3 regions of the Streptomyces sp. NPDC088762 genome follow, and region 2 is predicted to be linked to each of the others. Evidence: riboswitches for the same ligand, from Rfam matches in the RefSeq annotation. Region 2 holds a riboswitch; each other region holds the start of a gene.
The links. A riboswitch is a leader RNA that binds a small molecule or an ion and turns the genes downstream of it on or off. The one in region 2 is predicted to bind cyclic di-AMP.
Positions count from the first base shown of each region.

Region 1: another riboswitch for cyclic di-AMP. It lies ahead of ACIP5M_RS21380 (M23 family metallopeptidase); the one in region 2 lies ahead of ACIP5M_RS32740 (transglycosylase family protein).
Region 3: another riboswitch for cyclic di-AMP. It lies ahead of ACIP5M_RS11685 (peptidoglycan DD-metalloendopeptidase family protein); the one in region 2 lies ahead of ACIP5M_RS32740 (transglycosylase family protein).

Region 1 is NZ_JBIVKT010000009.1:130,572-138,045, reverse strand. Features, by position in the region: gene ACIP5M_RS21400 (DUF5998 family protein) at 1-8, opposite strand, end outside; gene ACIP5M_RS21395 (GNAT family N-acetyltransferase) at 60-2,804, opposite strand; gene ACIP5M_RS21390 (HPr family phosphocarrier protein) at 2,989-3,270, shown strand; gene ACIP5M_RS21385 (GntR family transcriptional regulator) at 3,542-4,219, opposite strand; gene ACIP5M_RS21380 (M23 family metallopeptidase) at 4,427-5,224, opposite strand; cyclic di-AMP (ydaO/yuaA leader) riboswitch at 5,237-5,396, opposite strand; gene ACIP5M_RS21375 (M16 family metallopeptidase) at 5,627-6,994, opposite strand; gene ACIP5M_RS21370 (M16 family metallopeptidase) at 7,015-7,474, opposite strand, start outside.
Region 2 is NZ_JBIVKT010000021.1:82,653-90,126, forward strand. Features, by position in the region: gene ACIP5M_RS32730 (septum formation initiator family protein) at 1-356, opposite strand, end outside; gene eno (phosphopyruvate hydratase) at 467-1,759, opposite strand; gene ACIP5M_RS32740 (transglycosylase family protein) at 2,032-2,736, opposite strand; cyclic di-AMP (ydaO/yuaA leader) riboswitch at 2,740-2,912, opposite strand; gene ACIP5M_RS32745 (transglycosylase family protein) at 3,192-4,268, opposite strand; gene ACIP5M_RS32750 (cytochrome P450) at 4,372-5,646, opposite strand; gene ACIP5M_RS32755 (globin domain-containing protein) at 5,795-6,979, shown strand; gene ACIP5M_RS32760 (nucleoside triphosphate pyrophosphohydrolase) at 6,976-7,474, opposite strand, start outside.
Region 3 is NZ_JBIVKT010000004.1:31,277-38,750, reverse strand. Features, by position in the region: gene shc (squalene--hopene cyclase) at 1-533, shown strand, start outside; gene ACIP5M_RS11705 (1-hydroxy-2-methyl-2-butenyl 4-diphosphate reductase) at 533-1,186, shown strand; gene hpnH (adenosyl-hopene transferase HpnH) at 1,192-2,220, shown strand; gene ACIP5M_RS11695 (aspartate aminotransferase family protein) at 2,217-3,599, shown strand; gene ACIP5M_RS11690 (tyrosine-protein phosphatase) at 3,645-4,463, opposite strand; cyclic di-AMP (ydaO/yuaA leader) riboswitch at 4,740-4,949, shown strand; gene ACIP5M_RS11685 (peptidoglycan DD-metalloendopeptidase family protein) at 4,954-5,943, shown strand; gene ACIP5M_RS11680 (SGNH/GDSL hydrolase family protein) at 6,106-6,891, shown strand; gene ACIP5M_RS11675 (MBL fold metallo-hydrolase) at 6,990-7,474, shown strand, end outside.

The sequences.
Region 1 (7,474 bases), on a different contig from region 2:
TTCGCCATGAGGTCCATCCTAAGGCCCGTACGGGGCACCCCGGCCTTCGCCGTACCCGCTCAGTAACTGGGGAGGGTCCGGGGCCCGAGGTCACCGCGGGCGGGCGGGTGGGCGACCCGGACGGTGGCGCTGAGCACGGAGAGGCCCTCGGTGGCGACGACCACCGGCTCCAGGGAGACGCCGACGACCTCGGGGTGGTCGTCCACGAGCCGGGAGAGGCGCAGGAGCAGCTCCTCGAGGGCCGGGGTGTCCACGGGGTCGCTGCCGCGCCAGCCGAAGAGGAGCGGGGCGGCCCTGATGGACCGGATCAGCCCGGCGGCGTCCCGGTCGGTGGCCGGGACCAGCCGGTGGGCGGTGTCGCCGAGCAGCTCGGAGGGCACGCCCGCGAGCCCGAAGGACAGGACGGCGCCGGCCGCCGGGTCGATCACGGAGCGGATGACCGTGTCCACCCCGCGGGGCACCATGGGCTGGATCACCGGCTGGAGCTCCGCCGGCTTCCCGAGCGCGTCGGTGAGCTCCTCGTACGAGAGCCTCAGCTCGGCCTCGTCGCGCAGGTCGAGCCGTACGCCGCCCAGGTCCGCGCGGTGGCGCAGGTGGGGGGCCGTGGTCTTGAGGGCCACGGGGTAGCCCAGGATCCCGGCGGCCCTGACCGCCGCGTCGGGGCTGGGCGCGGGCAGGGTGGGCTGGACGCGGATCCCGTACCGCCCGAGCAGCTCGCGGGCGTCCCAGTCGGTCAGGGTGTGGACGGCTTCGCCGTCGACGCCGGCGAGCAGCGCGGTGAGCTGGGCGGCGGCGCCGGCCTCGTCGATGTCCTCGTACTCGGGCACCTGGCCGGCCTCGGCGTTGGCCCGCCGCCACTGCCCGTAGCGCACGGCTTCGGCGAGGGCGCGGACGGCCCGCTCCCCGGCGGGGTAGCTCGGGATCCTGGTGCGGGGGCGCGGCTCCGCCCCGACGAGCGCCTCGATCGCCGTCGGGGCCGGGAACCCGGACAGGGCCTCGACCAGGTCGTCGAGTTCCACGTGCACGACGGCCACCGGCTTGCCCGGCACCTCGGCCACGGCCTCCCGCAGGGCGTCGGCCAGGTCGTCCGCGGGAGCCTGCTCGTTCACCCACGGGATCGCGGTGACGACGACCGCGTCGTTGTCGTCGGAGGCGAGCGCCGTGGTCAGCGCCTCGCGGAAGTCCGCCGGGGCGGCCGCCGTGGTCAGGTCGATCGGCGGCAGCGGCCGCAGGCCCTGCGTGAGGCAGGCGTCGTAGGTGAGGACTCCGAGGGACTCGGAGTTGCCGAGGATCGCGATGCGGGGTCCGGCGGGCAGCGGCTGCGAGGCCAGCAGGAGGCCGACGTCCACCAGCTCGGTCACCGTGTCGACCCGGATCACGCCGGCCTGGCGCAGCAGGGCGGAGACGGTGGCGTCCGGCAGCCGGGTGTCCGGGACGACGTGGCCGGCCGGCGTGTGGCGGCCGCCCTTGGCGACGACCACCGGCTTGACGGCGGCCGTGCGGCGGGCGAGGCGGGTGAACTTGCGCGGGTTGCCGAGCGTTTCCAGGTACATGAGGGCGACGTCCGTCGCCTCGTCGTCGTACCAGTACTGGAGGATGTCGTTTCCGGAGACGTCGGCCCGGTTCCCCGCCGAGACGAAGGAGGACAGTCCTTCCCCGCGCCGCACCAGGGCCGAGAGCAGGGCGATCCCGATCGCCCCGGACTGCGTGAACAGGCCGGTCCGGCCGCGCACCGGCATCGGTGCGGGGGTCAGCGAGGCGTTGAGCTCCACCTCCGGCGCGGTGTTGATCACCCCGTAGGCGTTCGGACCGATCAGCCGCATCCCGTACGAGCGCACCTGGCGCACCAGTTCGCGCTGGCGGGCGAGCCCCTCCGGGCCGCTCTCCCCGTAGCCGGCGGACAGCACGACGAGCCCCTGCACCCCGTGTTCGCCGCAGGCGGCGACCGCCTCCGGGACGCGGTCGGCGGGGACCGCGATCACGGCGAGGTCGACGGGGGCGCCGATCGCGCCGATGGCGGGGTAGGCGCGCACGCCGTCGAGCAGGTCGCGGGTGACCGCCTCGTTGACGGCGTAGAGGTGGCCGTGGAAGCCGCTGTCGCGCAGGTTGCGCAGGGCCGCCGCGCCCACGCCCGCGAGCGAGCGGCTGACGCCGATCACCGCCACCGAGCCGGGGGCCAGCAGCCGCTGCACCGAGCGGGCTTCGGCGCGCTGTTCGCGGGCGCGCTGGACGGCGAGGGACTCGGCGGTGGGTTCGAGGTCGAGGGTGAGGCGGACGGAGCCGTCCTCGAAGCTGCGCTTCTGCTGGTAGCCGGCGTCCGTGAACACCTTGATCATCTTGGTGTTGGCGGGGAGCACCTCGGCGGCGAAGCGGCGGATGCCCCGCTCCCGGGCCACCGCGCCGATGTGTTCGAGGAGCGCGGAGGCCACCCCGCGGCCCTGGTGGGCGTCCTGGACGAGGAAGGCGACCTCGGCCTCGTCGGAGGGTCCGGTGGCGGGCCGGCCGTCCGCGCCGATGCGGTCGTAGCGGACGGTGCCGATGAACTCCTCGCCGATGGTCGCGGCGAGGCCGACGCGGTCCACGTAGTCGTGGTGCGTGAAGCGGTGCACGTCGCGGTCGGAGAGCCGGGGGTAGGGGGCGAAGAACCGGTAGTACTTCGACTCGTCCGAGACCTGCTCGTAGAAGCTGACCAGCCGGCCCGCGTCCGCGGGGGTGATGGGCCTGATCCGGGCGGTGCCGCCGTCGCGCAGGACGACGTCCGCTTCCCAGTGGGCCGGGTACGAGGGATCCGACTCGATGGTCATGCGGCGATCTTAAGGCCATGACCGGCCGGATAGCTCCTGCGCGGCGCATGAGACAAGCTGGAGCAAATCAGTGCAAGCTGGGGAAGGCCGAACGGCGGACGGTCCGGGCCGAAGGTCGGTCGGAGCATTCGGAGCGTCGTGAGAGACTGGTCTAGACAACCGTAAGAACCTGAAGGGCATCACCATGGCAGAGCGCCGCGTCAACGTCGGTTGGGCCGAGGGCCTGCACGCTCGTCCCGCCTCGATCTTCGTCCGTGCGACGACCGCTTCCGGCGTCCCGGTGACCATCTCCAAGGCCGACGGGAGCCCCGTCAACGCCGCGTCCATGCTCGCGGTGCTGGGCCTGGGCGCCCAGGGCGGCGAGGAGATCATCCTCGCGTCCGACGCCGAGGGTGCCGAGGTGGCGCTGGACCGCCTCGCGAAGCTGGTCGCCGAGGGTCTCGAGGAGCTCCCCGAGACCGTCTGACCCTTCGGGTCGGGTTCGACCCCACGCAGTGCGGGCGGCGGAGCCGTGGCCCCGGGAACTCCGGGGACCACGGCTCCGCTGTTTCCGCGACGGAATGGGGCCCGAGGATCCGGTCGGGCAGAAATACTGCTCGCGTCATATCCGGCCGGGCGGGACGCAGGCGGTGCCGGAATTCCGCCGGATACGGCCGCGGGAATTCGCGCCCTTCAGGAACAGGGCAGGGCCGGGCGGCGAATTCGCACCGATACCGGTCCTTTGTATACGGCCTTTGTTAATGCCGGCCGCCCGACGTGTTTACGGCAGGTTGCGAAGTGCTCACCACCGGCCGGAGCCGCGGCCGGTGCGCCCCCGCCGCCCGGTCCGCGTGCACGGCCGTCAGCGCCCGGGCCCGTTCGGCGTCCCCGCGCGCCACCGCGTCCACGATCGCGCCGTGCTCCGCCCAGGACTCCACCGGCCGGGCCGGCGCCTCCACCACGTACATCCACGCGACCTTGTGCCGCATCTGGGTCAGCAGCGCGATCAGCCCGGGGCTCCCGGAGGCCTGGGCGAGGGTCTCGTGGAACCAGCCGCCCAGGGACCGCAGGTCCTCCCCCTGCCCCCGCCTGGCCCGCTCCTGGCCCAGCCTGACCAGCCCGCGCAGCACTTTGAGGTGGGCCTCGGTGCGCCGCCGGGCGGCCCTGGCCGCGGCGAGGGGTTCCAGCAGCATCCGCAGCTCCAGCAGGTCGGCGGCCTCCTGCTCCGTCGGCTCGGCCACGCAGGCACCGGCGTGGCGCCGCGTGGTGACGAAGCCCTCCGACTCCAGGGTGCGCAGTGCCTCGCGGACGGGTACGCGGGAGACGCCGTAGCGGCGGGCCAGCACCTCCTCCGTGAGCCTGCTGCCCGGCTGGAAGACCCCGGAGACGATGTCATCGCGAATTGCCGTGCATACCGCGTGCGCAGGAATACGCAAGACCGAACCTCCGCCTATTTCCGACTCTCACCCTCATTGGTCACGCGTGCGCGTGCTGCGACTCTATTGCAACACACGACAATTTCCGAGAGCGGTCGAAAATACGAAACATTTGCACGCGGACAACGCCCAAGGCCCCGGCTCGGGGAGCCGGGGCCTTGGGTGGAGACGGGGGCGGTGCCGTGCGCGTACGCGGGCGCCTTCGGGTCAGAGGCTGACGCCGTGCGAGCGCAGGTACGCGACCGGGTCGATGTCCGAGCCGTACTGCGCGCCGGTGCGGGCCTCGAAGTGGAGGTGCGGGCCGCTGGAGTTGCCGGTGGAGCCCGACAGGCCGATCTGCTGGCCCGGGGTGACCTGCTGGCCGACGGAGACGCTCAGCGAGGACATGTGCCCGTACTGGGTGTAGGTGCCGTCGTTGTGCTTGATGACGACGTTGTTGCCGTACGCGCCACCCCAGCCGGCCTCGACGACCGTGCCGGCGCCCACGGCGTGCACGGAGGTGCCGGAGGCGGCGTGGAAGTCGATGCCGGTGTGGCTGCCGGAGGACCACATGCCGCCGCCCGCGTGGTACTGCGTGCTGACGTACGAGCCGTCGACCGGGGCGACGAAGGTGTTGAGGCGCTTGCGCTCCTCCTCGCGGGCGGCGCGCTCGGCGGCCTCGCGCTCGGCCTTCGCCTTGGCCTCGGCGAGGCGCTTGGCCTCGGCGGCCCGCTGCTTGGCGTCGGCCTCGGCCTGCGCCTGGGCGGCGGCGTGCTCGGCGGCGCGCTGCTGGGACGCGGCCTGGTCCTCGATGTCACCGGCGAGCTCGTCGGCGACGACGACGGCGCCGAGCGCGTTGTCCTGGGTGGAGTTGCCGCTGCCGCTGTCCGCGGCGAAGGCCGGGGCGGCCAGGGTGCCGACGACGCCGGTGGTGGCGAGGGCGGCGATGCCGGCGTAACCGGCGGTCTTGCGGCTCAGACGACTGGAACCACGGTGCTTACCGGCGGCACGACTGCCAAACGCCATGAAGGGGCTGATCCTTTCCTTCCCTCTCGCCTACCGGGTTAGCTGACGGGTTCGGAGCAGGAAGGTCTCCTACGGGCCTCCTCTTGCGAGGCGGTCCGATTCACCCCAGGGACTGATGTGGGTCCCCGGCTCCCCAGGCTCGCGCCTGACGGGGACTCGGCGATCGCTGCCCGGTGCCGCGGATGCGGCTGGCACAACTGACGGACAGCACGGCCGACGCTAGGCGGATCATCAGTCAATCGCCAAACAGAGACGCGCTTTTGTTGCGTACGCCACACCCCATACGATCAACCATGCCGCCAAACGGACAAAAGGGGTTCCGGTGGAGCAAGCCACCGGAACCCCTCACGCCGAACGCCAATTGGCCTTCGGAGGTACGTCAGTTGGACGCCCGTCGGTACGTCAGTTCGTGACGACGCTCACGTCGCCGATCCCCAGCGCCCGCACCGGTGCCTCGATCTGCGAGGCGTCGCCCACGAGGATCGTGACCAGCCGGTCCGCGGGGAAGGCGGCCACGACCGCCGAAGTCGCCTCCACCGTCCCGGTCGCGGCGAGCTGCGCGTACAACCGGGACTGGTAGTCGTCCGGCAGCTCCTGCTCGACCTGGTCGGCCAGCGTGCCGGCCACCGAGGCGGCCGTCTCGAACTTCAGCGGGGCCACGCCCACCAGGTTCTGCACCGCCACGTCCCGTTCGGCGTCGGTCAGGCCGCCCTCCGCGAGGGTGCGCAGCACCTTCCAGAGGTCCTCCAGCGCCGGGCCGGTGTTCGGCGTGTCCACCGAGCCGCTGATGGCGAGCATCGAGGCGCCCTTGCCGTCGGCGGTCGAGCGGAGCACCTGGCCGAAGGCGCGCACGCCGTAGGTGTAGCCCTTCTCCTCGCGCAGCACCTTGTCCAGGCGGGAGGTGAGGGTGCCGCCCAGGCAGTAGGTGCCGAGCACCTGGGCCGCCCAGACCCGGTCGTGCCGGTCGGGCCCGATGCGGCCGATCAGCAGCTGGGTCTGGACCGCGCCGGGCCGGTCCACGATGACCACGCGGCCGGTGTCGTCGGCGGTCACCGGCGGCACGGGCAGGGCTTCGGCGGAGTTGCCCGTCCAGGTGCCCAGGGTGTCGGCCAGTACGGCGTCCAGGTCGATCCCGGTCAGGTCGCCGACGACCACCGCGGTGGCGGTGGCGGGGCGCACGTGGGCCTCGTAGAAGGCGCGTACGGCCGCGGAGTCGATCCGGGAGACCGTCTCCTCGGTGCCCTGGCGCGGGCGGGACATCCGCAGGGAGGCCGGGAAGAGCTCCTTGGAGAGCTGCTTGGCGGCGCGGCGCTGCGGGTTGGCCAGCTCGTGCGGGATCTCGTCGAGCCGGTTGCGCACCAGCCGGCCGACCTCGGCGTCGGCGAAGGCGGGGGCGCGCAGCGCCTCGGCGAGCAAGCCCAGCGCCTTGTGCAGGCGGGAGGCCGGCACCTCCAGGGAGACCCGGATGCCCGGGTGGTCGGCGTGCGCGTCGAGGGTGGCGCCGCAGCGCTCCAGCTCGGCCGCGAACTCCTCGGCGGAGTGCTTGTCGGTCCCCTCGGACAGCGCGCGGGCCATGATGGTCGCGACGCCGTCCAGGCCCTCGGGCTCCGCGTCGAGCGGGGCGGCGAGGTTGACCTCGACGGCGACGACCTGCTGGCCGGGGCGGTGACAGCGCAGCAGGGTCAGGCCGTTGGGCAGGGAGCCGCGGTCGGGGGCCGGGAAGGCCCACGGCTGCGGCTCGCCGGCCTGCGGCCGCGGGTGGAAGGTCATCGTGACGGCTGCGGTGTCGCTCACTGCTCCGCCCCCTCGTTCTCGTCGTTCTCGGCGTGCTCGTCGGCGGCGCCGGCCAGCGGCTCGTACACCAGCACCGCGCGGTTGTCCGGGCGCAGCCGGGCCGCGGCCACGGCCTGCACCTCCTCTGCGGTGATGTCCAGGACGCGCTGCACTGCGGTCAGCGCCAGCTGCGGGTCGCCGAACAGGACCGCGAAGCGGCAGAGTTCGTCGGCGCGGCCGGCCACCGTGCTCAGCCGGTCCAGCCACTCCCGCTCCAGCTGCGCCTGGGCGCGCTCCATCTCCTCGGCGGTGGGGCCCTCGGCGGCGAACCGCGCGAGCTCCTCGTCCACGGCCGCCTCGATGTCGGGCACCTCGACCCCGCCGGAGGTCTTGACGTCCAGCCAGCCCAGCGAGGGCGCGCCGGCCAGGCGGAGCATCCCGAAGCCGGCCGCGACGGCCGTCTGGTCGCGGCGTACC
Region 2 (7,474 bases):
TCCCCCGGACGCAGGAAGTGCAGGTGCTTGCGCGCCTGCTGTTCCGCGTAGGCGTCGTCCTGCCAGCGGGCCTTCTCGTCGCGGAGCCGCTCCAGGCGGTCCCGCGCGGTGGCGGCGGCCCGCTGCTGCTCCGCGATCTCCGAGCGCTGGGACACGTACTGGCGCATCGGATACGCGAGGGCGACGACCAGCGTACAGAGCACGAGCACCAGGAGCGCGGCGCGGCCGGTGAGCCGGCTGCGGCGGACCTGGCGGCGCGACTGCGAGCGGTAGACATGGGCGGCGGTCCGCTCGCCGAGCTGCTTGAGCCTGGTCGCCGTGGAGAAGGTGGAGAACCGATCCCGGTTCCCGGCCATTGGTCCCGCCTCCCCTGTGTCCGCACTACGCACTACGTCCCCGCACACGGTACGGGACCGAGTGCGGGGACGTACGGAAGCAAGACCTGATTAGCCCTTACTGTGCTCGATCAGTTCGCGGGCCGAAAGCGCGGGAACGCGCTGCGGCCGGCGTACACCGCGGCGTCGTCGAGGATCTCCTCGATGCGCAGCAGCTGGTTGTACTTGGCGACGCGGTCCGAGCGGGCCGGGGCGCCGGTCTTGATCTGGCCGCAGTTCACGGCGACGGCGAGGTCGGCGATGGTGACGTCCTCGGTCTCGCCGGAGCGGTGCGACATCATGCACTTGAAGCCGTTGCGCTGGGCCATCTCGACGGCGTCGAGGGTCTCGGTCAGCGAACCGATCTGGTTCACCTTCACGAGCAGGGCGTTCGCGGAGCCCTCCTCGATGCCGCGGGCCAGGCGCTCCGGGTTGGTGACGAAGAGGTCGTCGCCGACGATCTGGACCTTGGAGCCCAGGCGCTCGGTGACGGTCTTCCAGCCGGCCCAGTCGTCCTCGAACAGCGGGTCCTCGATGGAGACCAGCGGGTACGCCTCGACGAGTTCGGCGTAGTAGTCGGTCATCTCGGAGGCCGAGCGGGACTGGCCCTCGAACTCGTACTTGCCGTCCTTGTAGAACTCGGACGCGGCGACGTCGAGCGCGAGCGCGATGTCCTTGCCCGGGGTGTAGCCGGCCTGCTTGATGGCCTCGACGATGAGGTCGAGCGCGGCGCGGTTGGACTCCAGGTTCGGGGCGAAGCCGCCCTCGTCACCGAGACCGGTGGACAGGCCCTTGGTGTGCAGGACCTTCTTGAGGGTGTGGTAGACCTCGGCACCCCAGCGCAGCGCCTCGGAGAAGGACTCCGCGCCGATCGGGGCGATCATGAACTCCTGGATGTCGACGTTGGAGTCGGCGTGCGACCCACCGTTGAGGATGTTCATCATCGGAACGGGCAGCAGGTGCGCGTTCGGACCGCCGAGGTAGCGGAACAGGGGGAGGTCGGAGGCCTCGGACGCGGCGTGCGCGACGGCGAGGGAGACGCCGAGGATGGCGTTCGCGCCGAGCGAGCCCTTGTTGTCCGTGGCGTCCAGGTCGAACATGGCCTGGTCGATCAGGCGCTGCTCGGTGGCGTCGTAGCCGACGAGCTCCGGCCCGATCTGCTCGATGACGGCGAGGACGGCCTTCTCGACACCCTTGCCCATGTAACGGTTGGGGTCACCGTCACGGAGCTCGATGGCCTCGAATGCACCGGTGGAGGCGCCGGACGGAACTGCAGCACGGCCGGTGCTGCCATCGTCGAGGCCCACCTCGACCTCGACCGTGGGGTTGCCTCGGGAGTCCAGGATTTCCCGGGCTACGACGACGTCGATGGACGGCACGAGCATCTCCTTCTGGGATGTGACGCTGGGTGTGCGGTGGCGTCAGGCCGTGGGATGGCCCCGCCGCCTAGAGCCTAACCGGATCCGGGCACTCGGCCCGCCGACCGCCCGGGTCCTGGGACGAAAAAGGGTCCGAATACCCCTGTTCCCTGACATAGGGCTCTTGATCATCCGTCGCCCGCCGGTCATCTGCCGGTCGCCCCGGGGGAGAACGCCGCCGCCCGGCGCGTGGGGGGAGACGCGCCGGGCGGTGGGGAGTGCGGCTGATGCCGCAGGGTTCAGCTGAGGTTCAGCTTCTGACCCGGGAAGATCAGGTCGGCGTCGGAGACGATGTCCTTGTTCAGCTCGAAGAGCTTCTCCCAGCCGCCCTTGACGCCGTTGGCGTCGGCGATGGCGCCCAGGGTGTCGCCGGCCTTGACCTCGTAGGAGCCGTTGCCGGTCTTGGGGGCCTCGGCGCGCTCGGAGCGGGTGGTGGCCGGGGCCTCGGTGCGCGGGGTCTCCCGCTTGGGCGCGGCCTTCTGCTCCGTCTTCTTCGGAGCGGCCTTCTGCTCGGTCTTCTTCGTCTCGGTCTTCGGCTTGGCGGGGGTCTCGGCCGCGCCGCCGTTGTACGAGGAGTTGGACAGGCCGACGCCGCAGGACGGCCAGGCGCCCTTGCCCTGGCCCTTGAGGACCTTCTCGGCGATGGCTATCTGCTGCGACTTCGAGGCCTGGTTGGCCTGCGGGGCGTAGGCCTTGCCGCCGTACGCGGCCCACGTGGAGGACGAGAACTGCAGGCCGCCGTAGTAGCCGTTGCCCGTGTTGATGGCCCAGTTGCCACCGGACTCGCACTGCGCGACGCGGTCCCACTCGGAGGCGGTCGCGGCGCTGGCGGAGCCGGCGGCCATCAGCGGGGCGGCGACGGCGACACCGGCGACACCGGCGAGCGTGACGATGCGGACGGCCTTGGAGCCGCGACGGTGCTTGCCCTTGCCGGAAAGCAGCATGAGGTTTCTCCTCACCGACGCCTACGAGGTGAGCTGTCGGGTTCGGGCGAGTGAGTTGCCCGGTCGTGCGACCTTGCGCACGGCTTAACCCCTAGCCGGTGGCGTGACCGTCTTTCAACGGCCGCTCCCGGCGCCTACCTTGGTTCCCCCGCTCCTGCCTTCGGCGCTTGACGCGACGACTGTTCCCCCCGTCCGCCGGCAGGATTCGGCGATGCGGTCGAAGGAGCCCGCGGTGGCGGGCGATTCAGAAGGTAGACAGGCCTCCCCCCGATGTTCAACAAGCGACATCGGGGGGAAACCGCCCCTACTTGCGTCCCTCGTGCACACGTTTGCGCAGGTGAGGACGGGGTTTGCGCCAGCTCCGGGGCGAGACACGCCAGTTGACCGGAAGAGACACATGTCTCACTTACAGAAAACCGACAATCGCGCCTTTCCGGGTGCCCGAAGTGCCCCTATTACAGGGTTAGATCCAGATTCTGGCCGGGCTTGATCAGATCGGCGTCCTGGCCGATGACCTGCTCGTTGGCCTGGTAGAGGGCGTTCCAGCCGCCCTTGACCCCCTTGGCATCCGCGATGGTGACCAGGCTGTCGCCCGCCTGCACCGTGTAGGTGGGTGTCGACGCGGTGTCAGACGCGGCGGGAGTCTCGGCGGCGGGCGCGCCGCGGTGCTTGCCGCTGCCCTCGGCCGGGGCGGCGGACGGGTCGGCGGGGGCGGTGGGTTCGGCCGGGGCGCCGGGGGCCGTCGGGCCGGGGGTGAGACCGGGGGTCGCGGGCGCCGTCGGGTCGGCCGGGGTCGCCGGAGGGGCGGTGGGGTCCACCGGGTCCGTGGTCGGGCCGCCGGGGAGCACCGGGGCCGTCGGGTCGGCGGGGGTGGCCGGAGGGGCGGTCGGGTCGGCGGGGACCACGGGAAGCGTCGGGGCGGGGGTGGGGTCGTCCGGCGACGGCATGACGGGCAGGCCGAGGGAGGGGCCGAGGGGGCCGTCGGGGAGCGTGAACGACGGGCTCTCGGACGGGCTCGGGGCCGGCCGGCTCGGGGCTCCGAAGTCGGTGGGCCTGTCGTGTCCGGTGACGGGCACGGAGTCGTCGGGGCGGGACGGCGAGGGGCTGACGGAGTGGGAGCCGCCGGGCAGTCCGGGGTCCACCTGCGCGGCGGGGCCCTGGGCGTCCAGTCCGGCCGACGCCGCGCACAGCGGCCATGCCTGCGGGCCCTTCGAGGCCAGCACCCGCTCGGCCACGGCTATCTGCTGCGAGCGGCTCGCGAGGTCGGCCCGCTCGGCGAAGTCGAGCCCGCCGGCGTTCTGCCACTCCTCCTGCGTGAACTGGAGTCCGCCGTACGATCCGCTGCCGAAGTTGGCGCTCCACGTGCCGCCGCTCTCGCATTCGGCGACCTTGTCCCACGTGGACGTGTCCGCCGCGCTCGCGCTTGTGGCGGCGAGCAGCGGCAGGGCCAGCGCGGAGCCGGTGACTCCGGCGGTGACGACGATCGCGGGGATCTGGCGGGGGCGTCTGTGGCGGCCGTTCCCGGGAAGCATGAGGCTGCACCTTTCGCATAACGGCGGGGTAACGGCAGAACCTAGCGGCCTTCGAACGCATGTCACAAGTTCGACCGGAAACTGACTCCCGGTCAGGCAGCCCTCAGATGTTTCGGGGTGTGAAGCGCACGGGAAGAGTGCGCAGGCCACGCATGATCAGTCCGCCGCGCCAGCGCAGGTCTTCCGACGGAACGGCGAGTTCCAGATCCGGCAGACGCGTGAGCAAAGTCGCAAGCGCCGTCTGTCCTTCGAGCCGCGCGAGCGGAGCGCCCAGGCAGTAGTGGATGCCGTGCCCGTACCCGAGGTGCTGGTTGTCCGTGCGCCCGAGGTCGAGGGTGTCCGGTTCGGCGAAGCGGGCCGGGTCCCGGTCGGCGGCCGCGAGGACGACCAGGACGGGGTCTCCGACGGCGATCGACTGCCCGCCGAGGGTCAGCGGCTCGGTGGCGAACCGCCAGGTGGCCAGCTCCACGGGGCCGTCGTAGCGCAGCAGCTCCTCGATCCCGGTCTCCAGCAGGCCGCTCTCGCCGGCGGCGAGCGAGAGCTGGAGGCGCTCGCGCTGATCCGGGTTCATGAAAAGGGCATGCAGCCCGTTTCCGATCAGATTGACCGTGGTTTCGAAGCCGGCGAAGAGCAGGATGAAGGCCATCGCGGTGGCCTCACCCTCCGTCAGGTGGTCGCCGTGGTCGCTCGCGCGGATCAGGTCCGAGATCAGGTCATCGCCCAGATCATCCCTTTTGCGGTGGATGAGCTCGCCGAGGTACGTACGCATCTGCTTGACCGAGCGGGCGACCCCGCCGCGCGGACCTCCGCCGTGCCGGATCATCATCCCGGCCCAGTCGCGGAAGTCGTCCTGGTCCTCGCGCGGTACGCCGAGCATCTCGCAGATGGCGTAGATGGGGAGCGGGAAGGCGAACTCGTGGATGAGGTCGGCCTCCCCCTCCTGCTCGAACTGCGCGATGAGGTGGTCGGTCAGCGCCTGCACCCTGGGGGTGAACTCGGCGACCCGGCGCGGGGTGAACGCCTTCGACACCAGCCGCCGCAGCCGGGTGTGGTCCGGCGGGTCGATGTTGAGCAGGTGCGTCATCAGCTCGGCCTTGCGCTCCCCCGGGATCCCCGTCTTGCCCTTGGCGTGGGCGGGCTCGGCGTGGTGCGCCGGATTCTTGCTGAGCCGCTGGTCGGCGAGGGCCTGGCGGGCATCGGCGTACCGGGTCACCAGCCAGGCCTCGACCCCGCTCGGGAGCTTGGTGCGGTGCACCGGGGAGTGCTCGCGCAGCCATGCGTACGCCGGGTAGGGGTCGGTCGCGAACTCCCAGTCGAACAGGGTCGGGCCCTGGGGGGAAGGGGAGTCGGCGGGGGCTTCGGGGGTCTGCTCGTGCACCTGATGACCGTATCCCGGCATACGACCCCCATCCCATTTGCCCGCTTCGTCGCGGCTGTCCGTAGATCCGCCGTCACTTGACCTCACCTTGTCCGACATTCCTACTTTCGGTTTTGTGGATGTGAGGATCTTGAAAAGCAGCTTCGCGGTGGTGGAGAGACGGGCCGAGCACGCGGTCAAGTACTTCTACTCCCACCTCTTCTGGCACAACCCCGAAGTCCGTGAACTGTTCCCGGCCTCCTTCGAGGACATGGAGCGCCAGCGGGACCGGCTCTTCGCCGCGCTCACCCACGTGATCGCCCACCTGGAGGACGAGACCCTCCTCCCCTATCTGCGCGACCTCGGGCGCGACCACCGCAAGTACCTGGTGGGCCCCGCGCACTACGCCGCCGTGGGCGCCAGCCTGATCGCGGCCCTCGCCGAGACCTCCGGCCAGGCCTGGAACCCCCGGGTGGAAAAGGCCTGGACCGAGGCGTACCAGATGATCGCCGACGCGATGACGGCCGGCGCCGCCGGCGGCGAGGACCCGCCGTGGTGGGACGCGGAGGTCGTCCGCCACCTCCAGTACGGGGAGGACATCGGCGTGCTGACCCTCAGGCCGCACGCCCCCTTCCCCTACCTCCCCGGCCAGTACACGAGCGTGAGCAGCCCGCGGGTGCCGACGACCTGGCGCACGTACTCGATCGGCAACGCCCCCCGCCCCGACGGCACCCTCGACCTGCACGTCAGCCGGATCGAAGGGGGGCGGCTCAGCACCGCCCTGGTCCACGGGACCCGGCCCGGCGACATGCTGCGGCTCGGCGCCGCCGGCGGGCAGCTGACCTTCCGCCGCGCGGACCGGCCGGCCAGCTTCGTCGCCGCGGGCACCGGCTGGGCGCCGATCCGGGCCATGCTGGAGGACCTGGCCCGCCATCCCCCTGATCAGGACCTACGGCTCTTCGTGGTCGCGCGGGACGCCGCCCATCTCTACGACCGCCCGCTCATCGACGAGTACGCCGCCGCCTGTGGCCGGCTCACCGTCACCTACATCACGCCCGCGCCCGGGCAGCACCGCAACCAGGCCACCGACCGGCTCGCCACCGCGCTCGGCACCCGGGGCCTGTGGCCCGACCAGGACGTCTACCTCAGCGGGCCGCCGCTGTTCGTCGAGGAGACGGCCCACATCGTGGAGGAGCTCGGCGCCCACCCCGGCCGGATCTTCTACGACCCGGTCCCCGCCGCCGGCCAGGGCCACGGGCCGAACGGCCGCCCGCTCGGCTTCGGCGAATGGTTCCTCAGCCGCCCGTCGCCGCACTGGCACAACCCCTCGGGCCGCGCGCCCCGCCCGTACTAGTAGGTGTCTGCCGAGGGCTGCTCGCCGACTCCCTCGGCGGCCCGGATCGCGTCACGGTAGACGCGGGCCGCCGCGCGCAGCGCCGTTTCCGGGTCGGTCCCCGACGCCTCGGCGCGCGCCGCGAGCGCCAGCAGCTCGTACCCGATGCCCTCGCCGCGGGGCAGCTCCACGGCCACCCCACCCGTACGGACCCGGCCCGCGAGCTTCGCCGCGAGCGCCAGGCCGGGCTGGCCCAGCGGAATCCCGTCGGTCAGCGACTCCCGCTGCTTCTCGACCGCCTTGGTGCGCTGCCAGTGCGCGCGGACGTCGTCCGCGGTCTCGGCCTTCGCGTCGCCGAAGACGTGCGGGTGGCGGTGGATCAGCTTCTCCACGAGAGTCCCGGCCACGTCGTCGATGGAGAAGGCCTCGTCGGGCTCATCGGCCTCCTCGGCGATCCGTGCGTGGAACACCACCTGGAGCAGGACGTCGCCGAGCTCCTCGCGCAGCGCCTCCCGG
Region 3 (7,474 bases), on a different contig from region 2:
AAGGCAGGGCGGGCGACGCCCGCGCCCGCCGCGGCATCGCCTGGCTGCTCGCCGAACAGGAGCCCGACGGTTCCTGGTTCGGCCGCTGGGGCACCAACTACATCTACGGCACCGGGTCGGTGGTCCCCGCCCTGACCGCCGCCGGCATGGCCCCCGCGCACCCCGCGATCCGGCGGGCCGTGCACTGGCTGGAAACCGTACAGAACGAGGACGGAGGGTGGGGCGAGGACCAGCGTTCCTACCAGGACCGGTCGTGGGCCGGGAAGGGCGCCTCCACGGCCTCCCAGACCGCGTGGGCCCTGATGGCCCTGCTCTCGGCCGGCGAACGGGACGGCAAGGCCGTCGAACGGGGCATCGACTACCTCGTCCGGACGCAAGGCCAGGACGGATCCTGGGACGAGCCCTGGTTCACCGGCACCGGCTTCCCCTGGGACTTCTCCATCAACTACCACCTGTACCGCCAGGTGTTCCCGCTCACCGCGCTCGGCCGCTACCTGTACGGGGAACCGTTCGCGCCGGCCGGGGAGTGGTGATGTCCGCCGCCAGGGGCGACCGGGCCGGGAACCCGGCCCCGCTGCTGGTCGCCTGCGCGCTGCGCATCGAGCAGGCGGCCCTGCGCAGCGGGGCCCGCGGCGCGCCGGAGGCCTACGGGCTGCTGCGCACCGGGATGGGCCCGCGCGCGGCCCGGCGGGCCGTCGGCCGGGCCCTTGAGCGGCCGGGGATGGACCGGGCCGCCGTCCTCGCGACCGGGTTCTGCGCCGGTCTGGTCCCCGGCATGCACCCCGGCGACCTGGTCGTCGCCGAGGAGACCCGGGACCCGGAAGGGGCCGTCCCCTGCACCGGAACCCCCCTGCTCGCCGAGGCACTGGCCCGGGCCGCGCCCGGCCGCACCGTGCACCTCGGCGTACTGACCGGATCCGACCACGTCGTCCGCGGCCAGGAGCGCGCCCAGCTGCGCGCCACCGGCGTCATCGCGGTCGACATGGAATCCGCGGCCACCCTGTGGACCGCCACCCGCGGCGCGGGCCGTCCGGTTGCGGCCGTCCGGGTGATCGTGGACGCTCCGGAGCACGAGCTCGTCCGTATCGGCACCGTCCGCGGAGGAATATCGGCCTTCCGTGTCCTGCGTGCCGTACTGCCCGCGTTCTATGACTGGCACCGTTCTTTGCTGCTCCCCAGGAGGTGAGCCAGATGGCCATGCCGCTGCGCCAGACCATCAGGGTCGGGACCTATCTGCTCGAACAGAAGCTCCGCAAGCGAGAGAAGTTCCCGCTGATCGTCGAGCTGGAACCGCTCTACGCCTGCAACCTCGCCTGCGAGGGCTGTGGGAAGATCCAGCACCCGGCCGGAGTGCTCAAGCAGCGCATGCCGGTCGCCCAGGCGGTCGGCGCCGTGCTGGAGTCCGGCGCTCCCATGGTGTCCATCGCGGGCGGCGAGCCCTTGATGCACCCGCAGATCCACGAGATCGTGCGCCAGTTGGTGGCGAAGCGGAAGTATGTATTCCTCTGCACCAACGCGATGCTCCTGCGCAAGAAGATCGAGAAGTTCACCCCCTCCCCGTATTTCGCCTTCGCCGTGCACATCGACGGTCTGCGCGAACGCCACGACGAGTCGGTGGCCAAGGAAGGCGTCTTCGACGAGGCCGTCGCGGCCATCAAGGAGGCCAAGAGGCGCGGCTTCCGGGTGACCACGAACTCCACGTTCTTCAACACGGACACCCCGCAGACCATCATCGAAGTACTCAACTACCTCAATGACGACCTCAAGGTGGACGAGATGATGATCTCGCCCGCCTACGCCTACGAAAAGGCCCCCGACCAAGAGCACTTCCTGGGTGTCGAACAGACCCGGGAACTCTTCAAGAAGGCCTTCGCCGGCGGCAACCGGCGGCGCTGGCGGCTCAACCACTCGCCGCTCTTCCTCGACTTCCTGGAAGGAAAGGCCGATTTCCCCTGCACGGCCTGGGCCATTCCCAATTACTCCCTCTTCGGCTGGCAGCGGCCCTGCTACCTGATGAGCGACGGCTACGTCACCACGTACCGGGAACTGATCGAGGACACCGACTGGAGCAAGTACGGCCGCGGCAAGGACCCGCGCTGCGCGAACTGCATGGCGCACTGCGGCTACGAGCCCACCGCCGTCCTCGCCACCATGGGGTCGCTGAAGGAGTCGCTGCGAGCGGCCCGTGAGACCGTCTCGGGGAACCGGGAGAAGCAGTGACCGGCTTCGACCTCCGTGCCCTGCTGGAGGCGCGGGGCGCGGAACGGTACGAGCTCCACGCCCGCCACCTCAACCACCAGCTGCCCCGGATGCTGCACACCATCGGCTTCGACAAGGTCTACGAACGGGCCGAGGGCGCCCACTTCTGGGACGCCGAGGGCAACGACTACCTCGACATGCTGGCCGGATTCGGAGTGATGGGCCTGGGCCGGCACCACCCCGTGGTCCGCCGGGCCCTGCACGACGTGCTGGACGCCCAGCTCGCCGACCTCACCCGCTTCGACTGCCAGCCGCTGCCCGGTCTGCTGGCCGAGAAACTGCTCTCGTACAGCCCGCACCTGGACCGGGTCTTCTTCGGCAACAGCGGCACCGAGGCGGTGGAGACCGCCCTGAAGTTCGCCCGGTACGCCACCGGGCGCCCCAGGATCCTCTACTGCGACCACGCCTTCCACGGGCTCACCACGGGCTCGCTCTCGGTGAACGGGGAAGCCGGCTTCCGGGACGGCTTCGCGCCCCTGCTGCCCGACACGAAGATCGCGCTCGGCGACCTGGCCGCCCTGGAGCGGGAGCTGGCGCGCGGCGACGTGGCCGCCTTCGTCGTCGAACCCATCCAGGGCAAGGGGGTGCTCGCCGCCCAGCCCGGATTCCTGTCCGCCGCGCAGGAGCTGCTGCGCCGGCACAAGGCGCTGCTGATCGCGGACGAGGTGCAGACGGGCCTCGGACGGACGGGGGACTTCTACGCGTACCAGTACGAGCCGGGCGTGGAGCCGGACCTGGTGTGCGTGGCCAAGGCCCTGTCGGGCGGCTACGTGCCGGTCGGCGCGACCCTGGGCAGGGACTGGATCTTCAAGAAGGTCTACTCCTCCATGGACCGGGTGCTCGTGCACTCGGCGAGCTTCGGCTCCAACGCGCAGGCGATGGCGGCCGGGCTGGCGGTGCTGTCGGTCATGGAGAACGAGGAGGTCGTGGCCAACGCGCGGGCGATGGGCGACCTGCTGCGCGGGCGGCTCGCGGCCCTGGTGGACGAGTACGAGCTGCTGCACGAGGTGCGGGGGCGCGGGCTGATGATCGGCATCGAGTTCGGCCGGCCGTCCTCGCTGGGGCTGCGCAGCCGGTGGACCATGCTCCAGGCGGCCCGCAAGGGGCTCTTCGCGCAGATGGTGGTGGTGCCGCTGCTCCAGAAGCACCGGATCCTCACCCAGGTGTCCGGAGACCACCTGGAGGTCATCAAGCTCATTCCGCCGCTGATCGTGGACGAGCGGGACGTCGACCGGTTCGTCGGTGCCTTCCGCGAGGTCATGGACGAGGCGCACGGCGGCTCGGGGCTGATGTGGGACTTCGGCAGAACGCTGGTGAAGCAGGCCGTCGGCAACCGGTGAGGGCCTGACGGCCCGCTCCACGCCTGACGGCCTGCTCCACCGGCGTCAGTCCAGCAGCCTCTCGCGGAGCCGGCCGAGGGTCTCGGGCGCGAGCCCGAGGCCCTCGGCGAGGTAGGTCTCCACCCCGCCCCAGTGCTCGTCGATGGTGTCGAAGGCGGCCGTCAGGTACTCGGCGCGGGCGTCGAAGAGCGGCGCGAGCAGCTCCATCACCTCGGGGGACCGGGCCTCGGCCGTCTGGCTGGTGCGCCGGACGCGGTAGCGGTTGTGCGGGGCGTTCGACTCCAGGTAGTCCGCCACGATCGCCTCGCGCGGGACGCCGAGCGCGAGCAGCGTGACGGCGATCGACAGGCCCGCGCGGTCCTTGCCGGCCGCGCAGTGCAGCAGGGCCGGGACGCTGTCCTCGGCGAGGGCGTGCACCACCCGGCTGTGCTCGGCGGTGCGGTGCCTGATGATCCGCCGGTACGAGTTCGCCATCCGCGCCGCGGCCTTCCCGTCGCCCAGCAGCGAGCGGAGCTGGTCGAGGTCGCCGTCGCGGACCAGCTTCCAGAACTCCCGGCCGTCGGCCGGATCCGACAGCGGGATGTTGACGTTGCGCACGCCGGGCAGCGTGACGTCCGGCCCCTCCAGGGCGTGATCGGCCTCGTTGCGGAAGTCGAAGACGGTGTGGAGGCCGAGCGAACCGAGGAATTCCGCATCGGTTTCGGTGGCATGTGCGAGATGTCCGCTTCGGAACAGTCGTCCCGAAGCGACCCGCCGTCCGTCGGATGTCGGCAATCCACCCACATCGCGGAAATTGCGCACTCCGGTCAGCTCCGGCTCCGGCTGCGGACGCACCGGCGGGGCCGGGGGTATCTGCTGGGTCAAGGAACTCCTCCGCTTCGTCGTAGGTGTCCGAATTACACTGTTTGGCGCCAACTTGCCATGAGCGGAGGCGAGATCGGGCACGTCCCCGTGAGCCAGATCATACGGTGACCGTGAGTGCCTGATCGCTAAAGCCGAATGGCCCGGCCGGGGCGGTTGTTGGCGGTGGGGAATGGACACAGGGTGACCGGAATTCCGCCGGTCCCTCATTCCTGTGATTCCGTCAGGAAATTCATGGCTTGTTACGCGCGGCCGAACTCGATTACCTTCGCGATCGATCCGGGTGGACCGCCGAATCCTGCCGCCGCCCGGGAACCGCACCCGACCATTCACACGCGCGGCAGGAGCGGGGGAACCCAGGTAAGCCGCCGATCCGGATCTCCGATTCCGGGCCGGCTAGGGGTGAAGTCCTACATGGTCCGTTCATGTACGACCGGACATCTCCAGTCCGAACCCGACAGCTCACCTCGCAGGCGCCGGAGAGGAATTCACCATGCCTGCAAAGGGTAAGCACCGCCGCCCCAAGTCCCTTTCGATATCCCGCGGCTTCGCTGCCGCGGGCACCGGCGGCGCCGCCTTCGCGCTGCCGCTCCTGGGTGCCGCCGGCGCCCACGCGGCCGGCGCCGCGGCCCCGGCGCCCGCGGTGGTCCCCGCCGCCGCCCCCGCGGCGGCGCCGCAGGTCCCGGCCGCGCTGCAGGCCGCGTCGACCGTGTACACGGTCGTGCCGGGCGACTGCCTCTCCGTGATCGCCGCCGAGCGCCACCTGTCCGGCGGCTGGGAGCAGCTGTACGCCGACAACCGCGAGGCCGTCGGCAGCAACCCCTCCCTGATCCACCCCGGCCTGAAGCTGACGCTCGGCGCGAAGGGCGAGGCCGCCCCGGCCGCCGAGCCCGCCCCCGCCGAGGCTCCCGCCCCCGCCGAGGCTCCCGCCCCGGCCGAGGGCGCCGCCGAGGAGGCCGCCCCCGACGAGGGCTCCGCCGACGAGCAGGACGCGCCGGCCGCCCCCGCCCCGGAGCCGAGGCAGGCACAGAAGCCGGAGAGCACCGGCTCGTCCACGGTGGCCGGGGCCCCCGCCGCCGGCGGCTTCGTGGCACCGGTGGGCGGCGGGATCTCCACCCAGTACAAGACCCCCGGCGCCATGTGGTCCTCCGGCTACCACACCGGCGTGGACTTCATCGCGAGCTCCGGCACCACCGTCAAGGCCGTCGGCGCGGGCACCGTGGTCTCCGCCGGATGGGGCGGCTCGTACGGCAACGAGGTCGTCATCCGGCACGAGGACGGCAAGTACTCGCAGTACGGCCACCTCTCCTCGCTCGCCGTCTCGGTGGGCCAGAGCGTCACCGCCGGCCAGAGCATCGGCCTCTCCGGCTCCACCGGCAACTCCACGGGCCCGCACCTGCACTTCGAGATCCGCACCGGCCCGTCCTACGGCTCGGACATCGACCCGCTCGCCTACCTCCGCTCCAAGGGCGTCACCATCTGACGGCACCCGCCGTCGGAAGCGCGGACACACGTGAGGCCGGGGCCCGAGGGGGGTCCCGGCCTCACGTGTACTTATTCCTTATCCCCCGGGTGGTATAGATCACGGCCCGTCAACCCCGCATTACGTTGGCGTAGGTTGGTTACGGGAGTGAAGGATGTCGTCGTGGCAGCGACGACGACGACACTCAAGACCATCGGCTCGTACGCGGCGATCGGGGACAGCTTCACCGAAGGGGTGGGGGACCCGGGGCCCGGGGATTCCTATCTCGGCTGGGCGGACCGGCTCGCCGTGCTCCTGGCCGACCAGCGCGACGAGCACGACTTCCGTTATGCGAACCTGGCCGTGCGCGGCCGGCTCCTCGACCAGATCGTGGCCGAGCAGGTGCCGCGGGCCAAGGAGCTCGCCCCGGACCTCGTGAGCTTCTGCGCGGGGGGCAACGACATCATCCGGCCCGGCAGCGACCCCGACGACGTGGCGGAGCGGTTCGAGGCCGCCGTCGCCGACCTCACCGGGGCGGTCGGCCGGGTCATGATCACCACCGGCTTCGACACCAGGGGCGTGCCGGTCCTCAAGCACCTCCGGGGCAAGGTGGCGACGTACAGCGCGCACGTCCGCGCCATCGCCGACCGCTACGACTGCCCGGTGCTCGACCTCTGGTCGCTGAAGTCCGTACAGGACCGGCGGGCGTGGGACGCCGACCGGCTGCACCTGTCGCCCGAGGGGCACACGCGGGTCGCGCTGCGCGCCGCGCAGGTGCTCGGGCTCGAGGTGCCCACCGACCCCGACCAGCCGTGGCCGCCGCAACGGCCGCGCGGCTCGGTCGACGTGACCCGGGACAACATCCAGTGGGCGCGCGAGCACCTGGTGCCGTGGATCGGCCGGCGGCTGCGCGGGGAGTCCTCCGGGGACCACGTCGAGGCGAAGCGGCCGGACCTGCTCCCGCTGTAACCGGACCGGGGGCCGCAAGCGGAATCCTTCGGGGCACGTGTGCGTTGGGATGGTCGTAGACCGACGACCATCCCGACCCCTTCCTCCCAGGAGGCGCCTTGACCGGCTCCAGTCCCCTGCGTCCGCGGCTGCGTGCCCTGCGGCCCGAAGCCTTCGGCGCGGACCCGTCCGGCGCCCGGCTGGAGCGGATCCGCCGCTCGCCGAACTTCGCCGACGGCGTCTTCCAGAATCCGGTCGGTGCCCGGACCAGGCCCTCGGGGTCGATGAAGGAGTTCGCCAAGATCTACTTCCAGAAGGAGCAGCGCGTCAGGCGCAGCCCCGGCGCGCCGATCCCCGTGTACCCGACCACCCTCGCCGAGCTGGCGAAGCCGCCGGCGAGCGGACTGCGTCTGACCTGGATGGGCCACTCCAGCGTGCTCGCCGAGATCGACGGCCGCCGCGTCCTCTTCGACCCGGTGTGGGGCGAGCGCTGCTCCCCCTTCCCCTTCGCGGGCCCCAAGCGGCTGCACCCCGTACCGGTGCCGCTGGCCTCCCTGGGCAAGGTCGACGTCGTGGTCATCTCGCACGACCACTACGACCACCT